2 linked regions of the Paractinoplanes abujensis genome follow. The protein of the gene in region 2 interacts with the protein of the main gene of each other region in a pairwise test. Links are inferred from orthologs where the notes say so. Each region holds a gene or a part of one and is shown on either strand. Other genes may lie near its edges. The genes, in order: nth and aceE.

Region 1 (9,230 bases), 1.9 Mb from region 2 along the record:
GGGCAACCCGGCCTACCTGGACTGGGTCAGGCAGGAGACCACGCCTCCACACCGGTGACGACCTCGCGCCCGGTGTCCGCGGCCTCCTCCACGGCCAGCGCCAGCAGCTGATCCTGGACGCCGTCGGCCAGCGGATACGGCGGCGGACCGGCGCCGCGCACCCAGGCCGCCATCGCGTTGAGCAGCGTCGCCGTGGCAATCTCGTCGTCATTGAACCGGCTTCCGACGTACGGGTTCCGGAAGAGCACCTGCCCGTCCAGCATGATCGTCTCGGTGTCGAAGCCGTTGAGGTCCAGGTCGTGCCCGCTCTGCCGGCGCACCAGGGCAGACCGGCCGATCGCCCGCGGCGCGGCCAGATGCACGATCTCGTCGTCCTGCAGCTCACCGTGCGTGCCGCGAACCAGCAACCGCCGGAAACGCAGCAGATTGCGGGTCTGATTGGTCGTGAAGTCGTAGACGGCCGACTGTCCGCCGCCCAGCCCCGGCTCGCTGCCGCCCCTTTCGCGGCCGCCTCTTTCGTTGCCGGCCACCTCGCTGCCGCCCTCCGCAGCTCTGGCACCGTCGGCCGCGCCGCCGAAGTGCAACGTGGCGATGGTGGTGGTGGCCAACTTGGGCTCCGGGTCGCCGGTCCAGCCGCCGCGGTCGAGCGGATCGAGCAGAGGCGCCACCGTACGCACGGCGCGCACGGCGGCCGGGGCGAAGCCCACGCCCAGCAGACCGCGGATCAGCGACATCGCGTGATACTGCTGCGTCGACGAGACCTGCACCTGGGTCGGGGCGCCGATAAGGCCGGAACGGACCGTGGCCAGCCGGGCGGCGTGCGTAGGCATCAGCAGGTATTGCTCGGCCACCTGCACCAGACCGGACGCGCCGGCCGAGGCCCAGAGCTCCCGCAGCCCGGACAGGTCGGGGGCGGGCGGCGTCTCGGCCAGAACCGGGACCTCCAACGCGACGGCCTCGGCGATCACGTCGGGGTTGGCGGCCTTCGGGACAGCGGTCACGACGAAATCCGGCCGGGTCGCCCGGACGCAGGCGGCCAGGTCGGGAAAGGCCGGCACGGGAAGCGGGCGCTTGTGCGGGTCGCGCACCACTGCGGCGACGCAGTCGACCCCGGGCAGGCATTGCGCCACGCGGTGGAAGGCTGCGGCCCGAAAACCGAATCCGACAAGCGCGAAGGTGGTCATCCGCCCACCGTAGACAGCCACGCCGGCCCATGACTCGGCGCCGAGATGCGGATGGCGGGGGTTGACGGCGCGGCCTGGGGATGGGGTGTGGCGGCGCCGCGGCGTGGGGATGGGGGCTGAGTGCTGACGGCGACGCGGCGATGTGGTGAGCCGGGGGCTGGAGCAGCGGCTGGGCGTCGGAGAAGTGGGCGGGCGCGGTAGGCGGTGGCTGCGGGTCAGGCGCAGTCGCCGGTGCGGACGCCTCGCGTGCGGGCCTCGCCGGCCTGGGCGACGGGGGCGGCCTCGGCCGCGGTCAGCGCGAAACCGGTGTTCTTGTCGTCGGCCGCGGCGGCGAAGATGACGCCCAGCACCTGGCCGTTCGTGTTGATCAGGGGGCCGCCCGAGTTGCCGCTGCGGACCAGCGAACGGATCGTGTAGATCTCACGGGTCACGTCGCCCGAGTCGTAGATGTCGGGGCCGGTGATGCGGCCGACGTCGCGTACGCGGGCGGACTGGGCGTCGTACGGGCCGTCCTGGGGGTAGCCCAGCACGATCGCGCTCGCGCCCGTCTTGGCCTGGCCCCGCAGGAAGGGCATCACCGGCGCGGTCAGACCGGGAACATAGAGGACGGCCAGGTCGCGGTCGGGGTCGTAGACGACGACGGTGGCCCCGATGCGGCGGCCGTTCACCTCCACCTCGGTGTCGCGTGTGCCCGCGACGACGTGCGCGTTGGTCATCACCCGTTCGTCGGCGTAGACGAACCCGGAGCCCTCGATGCGACGCGAGCAGCTCGGCGCCGTGCCCAGCACCTTGATCACCGAGCGCTTCGACTTCTGCACGATCTGGGAGCCCTTGAGCGCCGGGTCGGGCGCGGCCACCTCTTTGGCGTCGGTCGGGGTGAGGCCGCCGAAGACGTCGGGGAAGCCGCTGGTGTCGAGCGTGTCGCGCAGCGCGGCCGAGAGCGCCTGCGCCTGGTCGGGCATCAGGCTGTTGATGCCGCCGAGGATGGCGCTGTTGCGGACCTCTTTGTTGAGACCGGGGAACGGGGTCGAACCCAGGGGCACCGCGATCAGCCAGGCCACCAGCAGCACCGCGACCAGCGAGATGGCCGCGCCGCCGGCGTCGTCGGCACGCTGCAGCGGACGGCTCTGGATCGCCCGGCGCAGGTGGGTGCCGAGCCAGCCGGCCAGCGTCTGCCCCAGCACGGCCAGCGCGAAGATGGTGACCAGCGAGACGACCAGCCGGGCCGACGGGTCGGAGAAGCGGTCGGCGATCAGCGGGCCGACCTGCAGGCCGATCAGCACTCCGCTGAAGAAGCCGCCGAACGAGAGCGCGCCGATGACGAAGCCCTGGCGGTAGCCGCTGATCGCGAAGACCAGCATGAGCAGGATCAGGATGCCATCGACCACGGACCCTCACCCAGCGTAGAAATCGACCACGGACACTCACCCAGGGTAGAGGCGCTTGGCCAGGGGTGGCTCACGGCAGAACCTCGTCGGGTGCGCCACCGCGGGCGGCGGGCACCGGAGCGCTCGCGTCGGGCAGGTCGACCAGGGCGCCCGGCTGCCACGGCTCGGCCCAGCCGCCCATGTCGAGCAATGTCGAGATCACCCCTGCCGTGAAACCCCAGACGAGAAGACCCCGCACCTGAAAGGCGGGACCGATCCAGCCGCTGGGGTGTCGTACCCGAATACGGTTCCGCGGGTCGACCAGTTCACCGATCGGCAACCGGGCCACGTGGGCGACCTCGGCCGGCTGCCGCGGGCTGACCGGATGCGGGCGCCGCCACCAGGCCAGCACCGGCGTGACGACGAACGAGCTGACCGGGATGTAGAGGTCGGGCAGCAGCGCCAGCACCTCGGCGCCGGACGGTTCGAGGCCGACCTCCTCGTTGGCCTCGCGCAGGGCGGTGGCCACGGCGTCGGCGTCCTCGGGGTCGGTGGCGCCACCGGGGAAGGCGGGCTGCCCGGCGTGGTTGCGCATGGTTGCGGCCCGCTGCAGCACCAGCAGGTCGGGGCCGTGTTCGCCCTCACCGATCAGCACGAGCACGGCGCTGGGCCGCCCGCCGCCGGCCGGGGGCCGCAACGTCGTGAAGTCTTCGGTGCGGCAGGTCGCGACGCGGTTCAGCAGCGGGTCGAACCATTGCGGCAGGCCATCGGGGCGGCCCAGCACTCGTCCCCGGCTCACGGGGTCACCGTCACGCCGGTGTGGGTGCGGACCAGTTCGGTGAGCTGGGGGGCCTGCAGTGGCAGCGGATGCATCCAGGCCCGGCCGGCCGGGTCGAGAAAGAGGGTGATCGGCAACCGGATCTGGCCCAGGTTGTTGAGCAGCGAGCTCTTCTCGTCGAACAGGGTGGGCAGGCGCACGCCGGCGTCGGTGGCGAAGGAGGCGCCCTTGTCGCGGTGGTCGCCGGTGTCGACGCCGAGCACGGTGAGCCGGCCCGCGGCCCGGTCGGCCAGGCTTTGCATCACGGGCAGCTCGTCGCGGCAGGGCCCGCACCAGGAGGCCCACAGATTGATCACCGCGGGGCCGCGCAGGTCGCGCAGCGAGATCTGGTCGTCGCCGTCGAAGCAAGGCAGGGTCAGGTCGGGCAGGCTCGCCAGCGCCGAGCCACCCGCGGCAGCGGACGGGGGCGGGGCCGTGGGGGGCTCAGTGTCGGAGATTGGGGCGGCCGACGGCGGCGGGGCGGTCAGGGCGTCGCAGCCGGCGAAGGGCGAGGCGACAGCAGACTCGTCGCCGCTGCAGGCAGCTGTGGCCACCGCCAGCAGCAGAGCGAGCGGCGCCGCCAGCATCCGGCCCCGCCGAGCGCCGAGCCGCCGATGGCGCGAGAGTCGCGGGGCGGCGGCCCGGTGGGCGAGTCGCGGGGCGGCGGCCGGGTGGGCGAGTCGCGGGGCGACAGCCGGGGGTGAGAGCTGTGGGGCGGCGGTTGGGCGCGAGAGCCGCGGAGCGGTGGCCGGGTGTGCGGGCTGCGGGACACCGGCCGGGTGTGCGCGCTGCGGGGCGGCGAAAAGCCGCCGGCGCCTCACGGAACGTCCGGCGCGGCGACCGCCGCGGCCGGGACGAGCTCGGGGTCGACCCCGGCGGCGACCGCCAGCTCGCGGGCGCGGGGCCCCTTGAGCAGCTTGGCCGCGGCGGCCGCCTCGGTCGGGCCGGTGCCGTAGGACGGGCACATCGGGGCCAGGGTGCAGGCGCCGCAGGCGGGCTTGCGGGCGTGGCAGACCCGGCGGCCGTGGAAGATGATCCGGTGCGACAGCATCGTCCAGTCGCGCTTCTCGATCAGCTCGGCCACCAGGAACTCGATCTTGACGGGGTCTTCCTCGGCGACCCAGCCGAAGCGGTTGGTGAGCCGGCGGAAGTGGGTGTCGACGGTGATGCCGGGGACGCCGAACGCGTTGCCCAGGATCACGTTGGCCGTCTTGCGACCGATGCCGGGCAGGGCGACCAGCTCGGCCAGCGTGGCCGGGAGCACCCCGCCGTGCTTCTCGATCAGCGCCTGACCCAGCTTGATCAGCGAGTCGGTCTTGGCCCGGAAGAAACCGGTCGGCTTGAGCAGCGTCTCGAGCGCGGTGCGATCGGCCGCGGCGTAGTCGGCGGCGGTCTGATACTGCTTGAACAGCGCAGGGGTGACCTGGTTGACTCGCACGTCGGTCGTCTGCGCGGACAGGATCGTGGCCACGGCCAGCTCGAGCGGATTGGTGAAGTCGAGCTCGCAGTGAGCGTCGGGATGCGTCTCGGTCAGGACGCGGGCCATCTTGCGGGCCCGCCGCTTGCGCCCGATGGGCGTTTCCGCCGTGAACCGCTTTGCCGCTGCCACCGGAGTCACCGCTAAAGAGTACGTCGCCCCTACGACAGGGTCTGTCACGCGGACGGCGTGATCGAACCGTCCGCGCCGATCTTCACGCCGCTGTCGGGGAAGTCCTGCCGGCTGAGCTGGGCCACAAGCTTGCGGCCCTGCTCGTTCGCCTCGTCCCGGGTGGGCAGGCCGTTGCCGTTCATGTAGGTGGAGAGCAGCTTGCCGCCCCCGTACGTCCCGTCCTTGCTCAGCGTGACCTGCAGGACCCCGCCGTATTTGAGGACGCCACTGCGCGACAGCGTGCGCCCGCCGCCCGCGAAGTTGCCCAGGCTGTAGGCGATCAGTTTGCCCTGGTAGAACTCCATGCCCCGGAGCACGTGGGGCCCGTGCCCGACGACCAGGTCGGCCCCGGCGTCGACCACCGCGCGGCTGAACTTGATCGGGTCACCCCGGTTCTCCCCGTGGAACGTCTCGGTGCCCGGCTTGACGTGCTGCTTCTCCGAGCCTTCGGCACCCATGTGCACCTGCACGACGACCAGGTCGGCCTGCTCCTGGGCCCGCTCGACCACGGACCGGGCCTGGTCGAGGTCGATGAGGCTGTTGGCTCCGGCGTACGAGGAGAAACCGACGACGGCGACCCGCACACCTTTGACCTCGGCCACGGTGATCTCGTCGGTGTTGCCCGTGGCCTTGATGCCGGCCTCCTGGAGCGCGGCCCGGGTGTTGCGCGCGCCCTGCGGGCCGAAGTCCTTGGCGTGGTTGTTGGCCGTGTTGACCAGGTCGAACCCGCCGTCCCGGAGATGTTTCACGTACGCGGGCGGGGAGCGGAACGCGAAGCAATTGGGCGAGGGCGGCGACCCGCACTTGGACGCGCCCGTGTTCTCGGTCAGCGGTTGTTCGAGGTTGCCCATCACGAGGTCGGAGGCGAGCGCCGCCTGCACCGAGTCGAAGAACCCCTCGCCGTTCGCCGGGGGCATCCGGTTCGGCGCGTTGCTCATCATGATGTCGCCGGTAGCCGACAGTGTGACCGTGCCCTCATCGGCCGCGGCCGCCTCGGTGGGGCGCGCGGCGGAAGCGGGCGCGGAGGGGGTGGACGAGGCGGCTCCCGCATCCTGCCACTGCGCGGCCGAGCCGGAACCGGAGTCGCGGTTCGCAAAAGCGACACCGCCGATACCGAGCGCAGCCAAAACCGCCAGGACAATAGCGACAGTAAGGACAGGCCGCCCGAAAATGCCTGGCCGTCGATGCGGGGGGTGGGAATTCATCGACGGCGACGATACCTTCAGGTGGCGACGCGGACGAACCGTCGAAAGGCTTGTCGTTGCCTCCACTGGGCGACGAAAAATACTGCCCGTCACGGCGGGACTGGTTACCCTGCGGTATCTAGATCAAGGGGTGCCCGCCCGATTCCCGCCCGCGTGCGCCTAGACTGATCGAGCGCAGGCGTTGCGCGTGTTCGGAGGTGCGGCGATGGATGAGGTACTGGCGCGCAGCGGGATCTTCCAGGGCGTTGACCCGGAGGCCGCCGAGGCGCTCGCCAAGGAGATGGACACGGTCGAAGTCCGCAAGGGCGACGTCCTGTTCAACGAGGGCGAGGCCGGTGACAGCCTGTACATCGTGCTGTCCGGCAAGATCAAGCTGGGCCGGCGTGCGGCCGACGGCCGGCAGAACCTGGTCTCGATCATGGGCCCGTCCGACATGGTCGGCGAGCTCTCCCTCTTCGACCCGGGCCCGCGCACGGCCACCGCGACCGCGGTGACCGACGCCCGGCTGGCCCGGCTCAAGAAGACTTCGCTGCGCCCGTGGCTCAACAACCGGCCCGAGATCGCCGAGCAGCTGCTGCGGGTGCTCGCCCGCCGCCTGCGCCGCACGAACGACGCGCTGGCCGATCTGATCTTCACCGACGTGCCCGGCCGGGTTGCGAAAAACCTGCTCCAGATGGCGGGCCGGTTCGGCACCCGCGACGGTGGTGTGCTGCGCGTCACGCACGACCTCACCCAGGAGGAGCTGGCTCAGCTCGTCGGGGCGTCCCGCGAGACGGTGAACAAGGCGCTGGCCGACTTCGCCTCGCGCGCCTGGCTCCGGCTGGACGGCAAGAGCGTGATCATCCTGGACCCCGAGCGCCTGGCGCGGCGCGCCCGCGTCTGACCCTCAGCACCTTGTCGGGGCCGTCCCAGTGGGGCGGCCCCTAAATCTCGTGTATTACCCCTCCAAAAGGGGACAAACCTGCATCTTTCGCATCCGTGTCGCACCTGGTTGACCACTCGTTGTGGAGGTGGTCGAGAGGCACCGGCGGATACGAGAGGGCGCGGCTTTGAACATGGTGGGGGGCGTACAGCGCATCGGGGTGCCGACGTGACCGTGCTCGACACCGCCGTCGACCCGCGCACCCCCGGCTATCCGGAGGCCCGCAACGCCACCCTCGACCGGCTCGACCGGCTCGACGCGGCGCTGGAGGAGGCCCGCGCGGGCGGCGGCGAACGGGCGGTCACCCGGCATCACGCGCGCGGCAAACTGCTGCCCCGCGAGCGCATCGAGATGCTGCTCGACCAGGACGCCCCGTTCCTGGAGCTGTCGCCGGTCTCGGGTTGGGGCACCGAGTTCCCGGTGGGCGCGGGCGTGGTCACCGGCATCGGCGTGGTCGAGGCCGTCGAATGCATGATCATCGCGACCGACCCCACCGTGGAGGGGACGGCGGCCAACCCGTACGCGGTCGAGAAGATCCGCCGGGCCGCCCGGATCGCCTCGGCCGACCGCCTGCCGCTGGTCAACCTGGTCGAGTCGGCCGCCGAGAGCCCGGGCGTGGGGACGCCACCGGGCGGCAGCATCGCGCGCGACCTGAGCCGGCTGTCCACCCGGCGCGTGCCCGCCGTGTGCGTCGTCTTCGGGCCGACCAGCGGCGACATCGCCTACCTGCCGGCGCTCGCGGACTACACGATCATGGTGCGCGGGCACGCCAAGCTGCTGACCCATCCCCGTCCGCGGGCCGGCGCGAACGGCTCCGACGTCCGTGCCCCGGCGGCCCCGGCCGACCAGCTGGCCGAGGACGAACGCGACGCGCTGCGCCTGGCCCGCCAGTGCGTACGCCGGCTGAACTGGCGCAAAGCCGGGCCCCCGCCCCGCACGTTCCCGCCCGCCGAGCCCAAGTACGACCCCGAGGATCTGCTGGCGCTGGCCGGGCTGTCCACCCTCTTCGACCCGCGCGAGGTGCTGGCCCGGCTGCTCGACGGCAGCGAGTTCGACGAGTTCAAGCCGGCCGTCGGCGCCGCGGTGCTGGCCGGCTGGGGCGAACTGCACGGTTATCCGGTCGGGGTGCTGGCCGCGGCCGACGTGCCCCCGACCGCGGCCGACACCCAGAAGGCGGTGCACTTCATTCAGCTCGCCAACGCCACCGACACCTCGTTGCTGCTGCTGCAGCGCGACGACGGCGGCGCCCTCGGCTCCCCGGCGGTGGACGCGCTCGCGCACTCCACAGTGCCGCTGCTCGCCCTCAACACCGGACGCACCGGCGACCCCCGCTTCGCCTTCAGCTGGCCCGCCGACGGCCCGGCCGGCGGCGGGGACGACGACGGCGTCATCGACCCCCGTGACACGCGCACCGTGCTCGGCCTCTGCCTCTCCGCCGTGCACAGCGCGGTCGTCGCGGGCGCCGGGCACGGCGGCGCGTTCCGACCCGGAAAGGTAGACCAGTGATCCGACGTCTTCTGGTGGCCGACCGTGGTGAGACCGCCCGCCGGGTGTTCGCCACCTGCCGCCTCGTCGGCATCGAAACGGTCGCCGTCTACTCCGATGCCGATTCCGACGCGCCCCACGTCGAGGAGGCGGACTACGCCGTACGGCTCGACGGTGGCACCCCCCGCTCGTCGTACCTGCGCGGCGATCTGATCATCACCGCGGCCCAGCGCTCCGGGGCCAACGCGATCCACCCCGGCATCGGCGAGCTGGCCGAGGATCCCGACTTCGCCTCGGCTGTGGCCGACGCCGGGTTGATCTGGGTCGGTGCCCCGCCCAAGACGCTCGGCGTGCTGCGCAGCAAGCGCGAGACCAAGGCGCTGGTGGCCGAGGCCCGGGTGCCGGTGCTGCCCAGCTTCACCGACCCGTCCGAGGTGCCCGGTTTCCCGGTGCTGATCAAGCCGGACACGGGCGCCGGCGGCACCGGGCTGCGGGTCGTCCGGGACGCGGCCACCCTGGTCGAGGCGCTGGCCTCCACCCGGCGCGAGGTCGGCGGCGAGGTCTACTGCGAGCCGTACGTGGAGGACGTGCGCCACATCGAG
Region 2 (9,544 bases):
GCCGCCGCCCGGCCGGAACTCGAGGCTGGGCCGGGGCGCCCGGCTGGGCGGGAACGGAAAGTCGCCGGGGCGGTAGACGGCCTGGTCGTCGGTGTCCTCCTCGAAGGAGCGATACCAGCGCCGGAAAAGCTCAGGAGAAATGTCGGGCATCGGTGCGTCTCGACCGCCTCGCAGGGTGCTGAATTTCGTGGTGGTGCCCCGCAGACTGGCAGCGTCGACCGAGGTGAGGACCCTTACGTCCTCGATCCGACAGCCCCGGACCCCGCATCGGAACGAACGTCCGATGCCCCTCGCCCACACAGCGGAGCAGGCCCGCCCGACAAGCCCGCCACTCCTCCTCGACGCCGCACCGCGAACCGGCCGGCCACCGTTTCCGGTCGCGCCGCGCCAAGGCGTGGCCGCCACGAACAGTGACCTGACACCCTCGGGACTCGGTGTTTGCTCCACCCGGAGCGGAGCTTGAAGGCACGGCGCACGGGCAGACAGGCGCAAGCAGGAGACCCGGGCGGGCCCACCGTAACGTGAGGTTTCCCGGGGCTCGGCCCCCGGAGCAGGCATGACGAGCCGGCCAGGTCCGCGCTTCTGAGCGGACAGACCGACCCTCGGCTCGTGGGCGCGGTAGGTTTCGAACCTACGACCCCTCGCTTGTAAGGCGAGTGCTCTCCCACTGAGCTACGCGCCCGGTGTGAAACCGGAGACGCCATCGTACCTAAAGCTCGGCCAGCGCCGCCCGCCAGGCCTTCTGGTCGCGGGTCTCGCCGGGGCCGGTCATTTCGGCGAAGCGGACTACGCCGTCGCGGTCGATGAGGAACGTGCCTCGGTTGGCCATCCCGCCGGCCTCGTGGAAGACGCCGTAGGCCTGGGCGACCGCGCCGTGCGGCCAGAAGTCGGCCAGCAGGGGGAAGTCGAAGCCTTCCTGCACGGCCCAGACCTTGTGGCTGTAGACGGAGTCGACGCTGACCGCCAGCACCTGCACGTCGTCGTTCTGGTAGTCGGGCAGGTGGTCGCGGATCTCGGTCAGTTCGCCCTGGCACGTGCCGGTGAAGGTGAACGGGTAGAAGACCAGCAGGACGGCTTTGCGGCCGCGGAAGTCGGCCAGCCGCACGTCCTGGTTGTTCTGGTCTTTGAGGGAGAATTCGGGCGCTGGGGCACCGACCGGGACCGTCATGCGGACAACCCTAACCGGACCGGCACCCGGAGGACGCCGGTCGGCTGGGGAACGCAGCGAGCTACTTCTTCTTGTTGCCCCTGGGGGAGACCAACCGGGCACCGGTCCAGTCCTTGCCCGCGTTCACCGTCGAGGTCTGCTGCAGGCCCGCGGTGGGGGCCGATTCGCTGATCTCGCTCGGTTCGACGTGGTTGTCCCGGCCGGCTTTGGGGGTCAGCAGCCACACCACGCCGTTGTCGGCGAGGGGGCCCAGGGCGTCGGTGAGGATCTCGAAGAGGTCACCGTCTCCGTCGCGATACCACAACAGCACCGCGTCGACGACTTCATCGGTGTCTTCGTCGACCAACTCGCCGACGCGTTCGGTCAGGGTGTCACGGAGGTCCTCGTCGACGTCGTCGTCGTAGCCCATCTCCATGACCACCATGTTCGGCTCGAAGCCGAACCGGTCCGCCAGGCTGCGTACGCCGTCGGCCTGACCAGCGGTCGCGCTCACTGTCTAAGTCCTCCTAGCCGTCGAATTGCCGTAAAAACCTGGGGGTAGTCCACACACTCCGGGCGCTCGGCGCAAGTGGCGCACCGGGTGTGTGGCAATTTACCGCGCCAGCAGGGCGCGGGCACCCTGTGTGATGGCATCCTCCCCCACCAGCACATGCTGTGCGGCCGGACCCAGCGGAATCAGTGAGTCGGCGGAGGCGATTCGCCTGGCCGCGCCCACGAAACCGCCGTCCACCAGGGCCGCCAGCACGCCTTCGCCGACGCCGCCGGAGCGCCGGGTCTCGTCGACGATCAGGACCCGGCCGGTGGCCGCGGCCTCGCGGACGAGGTCGTTGACGGGAAGCGGATTCAACCAGCGAAGGTCCACCACTCGGGATCCGTAGCCCTGCTCGGCCAGCTGGGCGGCGACCCGCAGCGACATCCGGAGCCCGTTGCCGTACGTGATGATCGTCAGGTCCTGGGCGCTGCCGAGGGGGTAGGTGCGGGCCCGGCCGATCGGCACGTGCTCGGTGGTCCAGGCGCCGGGCCCGCTGTACGGGGCCAGCCACTCGTTGTCGCCCTGCTGGTAGAGGTCGCGTGTGTGGTAGAGCGCGATGGGCTCCAGGAACACGCAGACGCTGCCGTCGGACGCCGCCGAGGCCAGGCAGGAGCGCAGCATGGGCGCGGCGTCGCTGGGCCGGCTGGGCACGGCCAGCACCAGGCCGGGGATGTCGCGCAGCACGGCGACCGAGTTGTCGTTGTGGAAGTGGCCGCCGAACGCCTGCTGGTAGGCGAGCCCGGCGACCCGTACGACCATGGGGTTGCGGTAGGCCCCGGACGAGAAGAACGACATCGTGGCCGCCTCCCCCCGCAGCTGGTCCTCGGCGTTGTGCAGGTAGGCCAGGTATTGGATCTCGGGCACGGGGATCCGGCCGTCGAGGCCGGCCCCGAGCGCGAGCCCGAGGATCGTCGTCTCGTCGAGCAGGGTGTCGAAGACCCGCTCGTCGCCGAAGCGTTCCTGCAGGTGTTTGGTGACGCCGTAGATCCCGCCCTTGCGGCCCACGTCCTCCCCGAAGACCAGCACGCCGGGCTCGTAGGCCAGGGCGTCGGTCAGGGTGGCGTTGATGGTCTGGGCCAGGGTGAGCGGGCCGGACTGCTCGGGCAGTTTGCCGCCGAAGGCCCGGGAGCGGGCGGCCGCGCCGGGGCCGAGGGCCCGGGTGGCGACCTCGGTGATCATGTGGGCGGCACGCAGGGGCCGGCGCGGGGCCAGCGGCGCCACGATCTCGGCCACGTTGGCCAGCTTGGGCTCGCCCAGCACCTCCTCGGCGACCTTGCGGACCTGCCAGCCGACCTCGTCGTAGCGGGCGATCACCTCGTCCGGCCCGAGCAGACCGGCCTCGACGAGCAGCCGGGCGGTGGCGATCAGGGGGTCGCGCTCCAGATCCCGGCCGATCTCGTCGGCCGTACGGTAGGCCACCTCGGCGTCGGCCCCCGCGTGGCCCATCAGGCGCACGGTGGACAGGTGCAGCACGGCGGGGCGGCGCTCGCGGCGCACGTAGCCCACGGCCTCGATCGCCGCGTCGTAGGTGGCGGTCAGGTCGCAGCCGTCGGCCGCCGAGTAGCGCACCCCGGGGCGCGACCGGAGCATGGCCGCCAGCCAGCCCTCGGGGGTGGGCACGCTGATCCCGAGCCCGTTGTCCTCGCAGATCAGCAGCAGCGGGAGCGGCGCACCGGTGTGCTCGAACCAGCCCGCGGCGTTGAGCGCGGCGGTGGCCGCCGCGTGGTTGGCCGAGGCGTCGCCGAAGGAGGCCACGGCGATGGCGTCGCGCGGCCAGCGGGCGTCGCCGCCCGGGCGGGCCAGCGAGGAGGCCAGGCCGACGGCCCGGGGCAGGTGGGACGCCACGGTCGAGGTGGTCGGGACGATGTTGAGGTCGGCGCTGCCGAAGACCTTGTGCCGGCCCCCGGCGATGGGTTCGTGGGCCGAGGCGACCACGCCTCGCAGCACGTCACGGGCGGCGTCGGGCAGGCTCTTGGCGCGGGCGCTGAAGAAGGCGGCCGACCGGTAGTGCAGCAGGGCGGGGTCGGTGGGCAGCAGCGCCGCGGCGACGGCGGCGTTGCCCTCGTGGCCTGACGATCCGATGGTGTAGAAGCCCTCGTTGAAGCTGCGCAGCCAGCGGGCCGCGAGGTCGAGGTGGCGGCTGGCCAGCTGGGCGTCGAACAGTTCGAGCGCGCGGGCGCCGGTCAGGGTGGAACCGTCGCGGACGGCGTCGCCGGGCGCGCGGCGTCCTTCCGGGAGAGGCAGGGCCGACACAGCGTTGCGGAAGCGCTCGTCGAGGTTCTGCGGGGTGGTCACCTGACCAGCATTACCGACATGAGCGAGCCTCGCCATGGGAGGAAAGTCGCCCACCCGGCGGGACCTGCGCAAGGGCTGGCAGACTCGGCTCATGCGCACCGAAGTGATCACGGTTCGGACCGGCTCGCGTCCCGTGGTGCGGGACATCACCCGCGAGGCGGAACGGTTCGTGGAGTCCGAAGGGGACGGGCTGCTGCACGTTTTCGTGCCGCACGCGACGGCCGGGCTGGCGATCATCGAGACCGGCGCCGGGTCGGACGACGACCTGCTGACCGCGATCGACGAGTTGCTGCCGACCGAGGACAAGTGGCGGCATCGGCACGGCTCGAAGGGGCACGGACGCGATCACGTGCTGCCGGCCTGGATCCCGCCGTACGCGTCGCTGCCCGTGATCGGCGGCCGGATAGCCCTGGGCACCTGGCAGTCCATCTGTCTTGTGGACACCAACGGAGACAACCCGGAACGCCAAGTAAGGTTCAGCTTTCTACAAGGCTAACGAAGTTACTGCTCAGTACGTGTGTCGCGAATCGCGTACCCGGACGGTAGGCGTGACGATGCGCACGGCGAAGGGGCAGGATGGAGCTATACCCGAGCGGCTCACACAATGGGCGCCCGGTTCCGACACCCGACCAAGAGGAATGCCTGTGGCCACGGAGCGCAAGCGCCCGGTGATCAGCGACGGCCTGCCGAGCCAGCTTCCGGACATCGACCCCGAAGAAACCAATGAGTGGGTCGAGTCGCTCGACGGAGTCATCGACGAACGCGGCGCCAAGAGAGCCCGTTACGTTATGTTGCGCCTGCTCGAGCGGGCCCGGGAGCGACAGGTCGGCGTCCCGCCCCTGACCTCCACGGACTACATCAACACGATCCCGCCCGAGCAGGAACCCTGGTTCCCCGGCGACGAGTTCGTGGAGCGCCGGATCCGGGCCTACATCCGCTGGAACGCCGCGATGCTGGTGCACCGCGCGCAGCGCCCCGAGATCGGCGTGGGCGGCCACATCTCGACGTACGCGTCGAGCGCCAGCCTCTACGAGGTCGGTATGAACCACTTCTTCCGCGGCAAGGACCACCCGGGCGGCGGCGACCACATCTTCTACCAGGGCCACGCCTCCCCCGGCATGTACGCCCGGGCGTACCTCGAGGGCCGGCTCAGCGAGAACGACCTCGACGGCTTCCGCCAGGAGCTCTCGCACCCCGGTGGCGGCCTCCCGTCGTACCCGCACCCGCGGCTGATGCCGAACTTCTGGGAGTTCCCCACGGTCAGCATGGGCCTGGGCCCGCTGAACGCCATCTACCAGGCGCGCTACAACCGCTACCTGCACAACCGCGGCATCAAGGACACCAGCCAGCAGCACGTCTGGGCGTTCCTGGGCGACGGCGAGATGGACGAGGTGGAGTCGCTCGGCGCGATCGGCCTGGCCGCCCGCGAGGAGCTCGACAACCTCACCTTCGTGATCAACTGCAACTTGCAGCGCCTGGACGGGCCCGTACGGGGAAACGGGAAGGTCATCCAGGAGCTGGAGGCCTTCTTCCGGGGTGCCGGATGGAACGTCATCAAGGTCGTCTGGGGCCGGGAATGGGACCCGCTGCTCGCCGCGGACACCGACGGCGCGCTGGTCAACCTGATGAACGTGACGCCCGACGGCGACTACCAGACCTACAAGGGCGAGTCCGGGGCGTACGTCCGGGAGAACTTTTTCGGTCGCGACCCGCGCACCCGCAAACTGGTCGAGGGCATGAGCGACGACGAGGTCTGGAACCTCAAGCGCGGCGGCCACGACTACAAGAAGCTGTACGCGGCCTACAAGGCGGCCACGGAGCACACCGGCCAGCCGACGGTGATCCTGGCCAAGACGATCAAGGGCTGGACGCTGGGCTCGCACTTCGAGGCCCGCAACGCCACGCACCAGATGAAGAAGCTGACGCTGGACGACCTCAAGGGCTTCCGCGACCGGCTCTACCTCGACATCAGCGACAAGCAGCTCGAGGACAACCCGTACCTCCCGCCGTACTTCCACCCCGGTGAGAAGTCCGACGAGATGCAGTACATGCTCGAGCGCCGCCGTGAGCTGGGCGGGTCCATCCCGACCCGGCGCACCAAGGCCAAGGCGCTCAAGATCCCCGAGTCGAAGCAGTTCGGCGACATCAAGCGGGGCAGCGGCAAGCAGAAGATCGCCACCACGATGGCCTTCGTCCGCCTGCTCAAGGACCTCATGAAGGACAAGGAGTTCGGCGCCCGCTGGGTCCCGATCATCCCTGACGAGGCCCGCACGTTCGGCATGGACTCGCTGTTCCCGACCAAGAAGATCTACTCGCCGCACGGCCAGACCTACACGTCGGTCGACCGCGAGCTCTTCCTGTCGTACAAGGAGGCGACCAACGGCCAGATCCTGCACGAGGGGATCAACGAGGCCGGGTCGACCGCGAGCTTCATCGCCGCCGGCACGTCGTACGCCACGCACGACGAGCCGATGATCCCGCTCTACATCTTCTACTCGATGTTCGGGTTCCAGCGCACGGCCGACGAGCTGTGGGCGGCGGCCGACCAGATGACCCGCGGCTTCCTGCTCGGGGCCACCGCCGGGCGCACCACGCTCAACGGCGAGGGCCTGCAGCACGAGGACGGGCACTCGCTGCTGATCGCGGCGACGAACCCGGCCGTGGTGGCGTACGACCCGGCGTTCGCGTTCGAGATCGCGCACATCGTCGAGGACGGCCTGCACCGCATGTACGGCGAGAAGCAGGAGAACATCTTCTACTACCTCACCGTCTACAACGAGCCGGCCGTGCAGCCCGCCGAGCCCGAGAACGTCGACCGGGAGGGCCTGCTCAAGGGCATCTACCGGTACGCCGCAGCGCCCGAGACCACCGGGGCCAAGGCGCAGCTGCTGGCCTCCGGCACCGGCATGGCCTGGGCGCTGAAGGCACAGACGCTGCTGGCCCAGGACTGGGGTGTCGGCGCCGACGTCTGGTCGGTCACCTCGTGGACCGAGCTGCGCCGCGACGCGGTCGAGGCCGAGGAGCACAACCTGCTCCACGTCGGCGACCAGCCCCGCAAGCCGTACATCCAGCAGAAGCTGGAGGGCACCGAGGGCCCGGTCATCGCGGTCAGCGACTTCATGCGGGCCGTGCCCGACCTGATCTCGCGCTGGGTGCCGAACGCTTACACGTCGCTGGGCACCGACGGCTTCGGCATGAGCGACACCCGGCACGCGCTGCGGCGGCACTTCCACGTCGACGCCGAGTCGGTCGTCGTGGCCACGCTGCGCCAGCTCGCGCTGAGCGGCAAGGTGCCGTCGCACGTCCCGGCCGAAGCGGCCAAGAAGTACGCGATCGACGACGTCAACGCGGCCCCGGTCGGAGAGACCGGCGGCGACAGCTGACGAACGGCCGCCGGCCACGCGGGCTCTCAAGCCGAGGCGAGACCGGCGGCGACAGCTGAGCGTCTGATTTTCGACGCCGGATCCGCCCGAAAGGTGCGGATCCGGCGTTTCGCGTCTCAGCCCGTCCCTAACCGCGCCGATAGGGGCTAGGTGGGACGCAACAGCCGCAGTCTGCAGATCAGTCACAAGCTCCTCGCTCTGGGCCTGGGCGGGGTGATCGGCACGGCCGTCGTCCTTGTGGCGGTGGGCGCCTGGGAGAGCGGTGACTTCGCTGCGGGCACCGAGCGCGAGGTGGTGGCCCAGAACACCGCGAGCCTCAACCGCACCACCACCGACGTGACCACCCTGGTGCAGTCGGTCGGCAACGAGGTGCAGAACAGCGTCAACGTCAGCATGCACGCGGCGTCGGAGCTGCTGACCCAGCGCGGGGGCGCCCGCCTGACCGGCCAGACGACCACCTGGACGGCCACCAACCAGGTGAGCCAGGCCAAGACCTCCGTACGGCTGCCGCGGCTGACGGTGGGTGGCACCTGGCTCGGCAAGAACACCGATTTCGGCGTACGGACCCCGTTCGTCGACGACGCCGCGTCCCTGTCCAGCTCGACGATCACCGTGTTCCAGCGGATGAACGCCGCCGGTGACTTGTTGCGCGTCGGCACGACCGTCAAGGCCAAGACCGGCGCCCGGGCGATCGGCACGTACATCCCCGCCGTCGGCGCGGACGGCAAACCCAACGCGGTCGCGGCCGCGATCAAGGCGGGCAAGCCGTACCGGGGCGTGGCCCAGGTGGTCGGCACCCCGTACGTCTCGGCCTACGACCCGATCAAGAACGCGTCCGGCCAAGTGATCGGCGCGCTCTACGCGGGTGTGCCGCAGGCCGAGGCGCTGAAGAACCTGACCGCCGCCGTCGAGGCGGGCGAGGTCGGCGAGAACGGCTGGCTCTCCGTCTTCAGCACGGCGGCGGCGAACTCGGGTCAGATCGTGGCGTCGAACATCGGGGGCGCGGCGGACAGCGTGGACCTGACGTCGACCGACGCGAACGGCACCGAGTGGGTCAAGGAGCTCGTGACCAAGGCGCCCACGCTGGGCGAGGGGCAGACCTGGACGACGAAGTACCAGCTGGCGGGCGCGGCCGGTGGACCGGTCGGGCCGACCACCACCACCGTCGCGTTCTACAAGCCGTACTCGTGGGCCATCGTGATCGGTGGCTACGACAACGACGCGGCGGGCCCGGTCGACACCGTGCGCGACGGGCGCACCGAGATGCTGTGGACGCTGGTCGTGGCGGCGGTGCTGCTGGCGCTGATCGGCGGCGTCGTGGCGGGCGTGCTGGCCCGGCGCATCTCGCGCCGCCTGAGCGGCCTCACCGCGGGCCTGTCCCGGCTGGCCCAGCGCGACCTGACCGTGACCGTGCCGGTGACGGGCGGCGACGAGATCGCGACGGCGTCGACCGCGCTGAACTCGGCGGCCGACGAACTGCGCACGGTGATGATCGAGGTGACCAGCGCCTCGCACGACGTGACCACGACGGCCGGGCAGGTGGCCGCGACCGGCGGCGAGCTGGCCGGCTCGGCCGAGGCCGCGGCGGGCCGGGCGGGCACGGTCAACCACGCCGCCGAGAGCGTTTCGACGGTGGTGCAGACCGTGGCCGCGGGCGCCGAGGAGATGGGCGCCTCGATCCGCGAGATCTCGACCAACGCGCAGGACGCGGCGGAGGCCGGACGGGACGGCGTGGGCCTGACCGCGGCCGCGGCCGGCGTGATCGGCGAGCTGCGCGACTCCACCACGAAGATCGCCGACGTCGTCCGGCTGATCGCCAGCATCGCCGAGCAGACCAACCTGCTGGCCCTGAACGCGACCATCGAGGCGGCCCGGGCCGGCGAGACCGGCAAGGGCTTCGCCGTGGTGGCCAACGAGGTCAAGGAGCTGGCCCAGGAGACCGCGCGGGCCACCGAGGACGTGACCGCGCGGGTCGCCGCGATCGAGAGCGACACCACCCGGGCGGTCGACGCCATCGAGGCCATCACCGCCCGGATCGCCCAGGTCAACGACTACCAGACGGCGATCGCGGCGGCGGTCGAGGAGCAGGCCGCGACCACCGCCGAGATGGCCCGCAACATCAGCGAGGTGGCCTCGGGCAGCCGGGACATCGCCGAGGGCATCGGC

What was found.
Region 1: the proteins of aceE (region 2) and nth interact in binary tests that used the Escherichia coli proteins (3 or more experiments, as listed by UniProt). The link is inferred for Paractinoplanes abujensis from one-to-one orthologs.

The regions. Positions count from the first base shown.
Region 1 is NZ_JACHMF010000001.1:7,099,479-7,108,708, forward strand. Bases 3,087-6,057 are described here. They hold nth (endonuclease III), read right to left. Parts: upstream 4,987-6,057; coding sequence 4,186-4,986; downstream 3,087-4,185. Other genes in these bases: BKA14_RS32545 (NUDIX hydrolase), read right to left, coding at 3,087-3,350; BKA14_RS32550 (TlpA family protein disulfide reductase), read right to left, coding at 3,347-3,955; BKA14_RS32560 (CapA family protein), read right to left, coding at 5,022-6,057. Outside these bases: divalent-cation tolerance protein CutA, read left to right, coding at 1-58; BKA14_RS32535 (Gfo/Idh/MocA family oxidoreductase), read right to left, coding at 27-1,184; BKA14_RS32540 (MarP family serine protease), read right to left, coding at 1,400-2,572; more of BKA14_RS32545, read right to left, coding at 2,643-3,086; more of BKA14_RS32560, read right to left, coding at 6,058-6,221; BKA14_RS32565 (Crp/Fnr family transcriptional regulator), read left to right, coding at 6,427-7,104; BKA14_RS32570 (carboxyl transferase domain-containing protein), read left to right, coding at 7,312-8,649; BKA14_RS32575 (ATP-binding protein), read left to right, coding at 8,646-9,230. UniProt on the Escherichia coli protein: DNA repair enzyme that has both DNA N-glycosylase activity and AP-lyase activity. The DNA N-glycosylase activity releases various damaged pyrimidines from DNA by cleaving the N-glycosidic bond, leaving an AP (apurinic/apyrimidinic) site.
Region 2 is NZ_JACHMF010000001.1:5,167,540-5,177,083, forward strand. The notes cover bases 4,294-7,578. They hold aceE (pyruvate dehydrogenase (acetyl-transferring), homodimeric type), read left to right. Parts: upstream 4,294-4,639; coding sequence 4,640-7,378; downstream 7,379-7,578. Other genes in these bases: BKA14_RS23375 (YjbQ family protein), read left to right, coding at 4,294-4,491; BKA14_RS23385 (methyl-accepting chemotaxis protein), read left to right, coding at 7,529-7,578. In the rest of the region: BKA14_RS23350 (hypothetical protein), read right to left, coding at 1-150; BKA14_RS23360 (peroxiredoxin), read right to left, coding at 710-1,168; BKA14_RS23365 (DUF3052 domain-containing protein), read right to left, coding at 1,230-1,661; BKA14_RS23370 (thiamine pyrophosphate-dependent enzyme), read right to left, coding at 1,761-4,031; more of BKA14_RS23375, read left to right, coding at 4,087-4,293; more of BKA14_RS23385, read left to right, coding at 7,579-9,544. UniProt on the Escherichia coli protein: Component of the pyruvate dehydrogenase (PDH) complex, that catalyzes the overall conversion of pyruvate to acetyl-CoA and CO(2).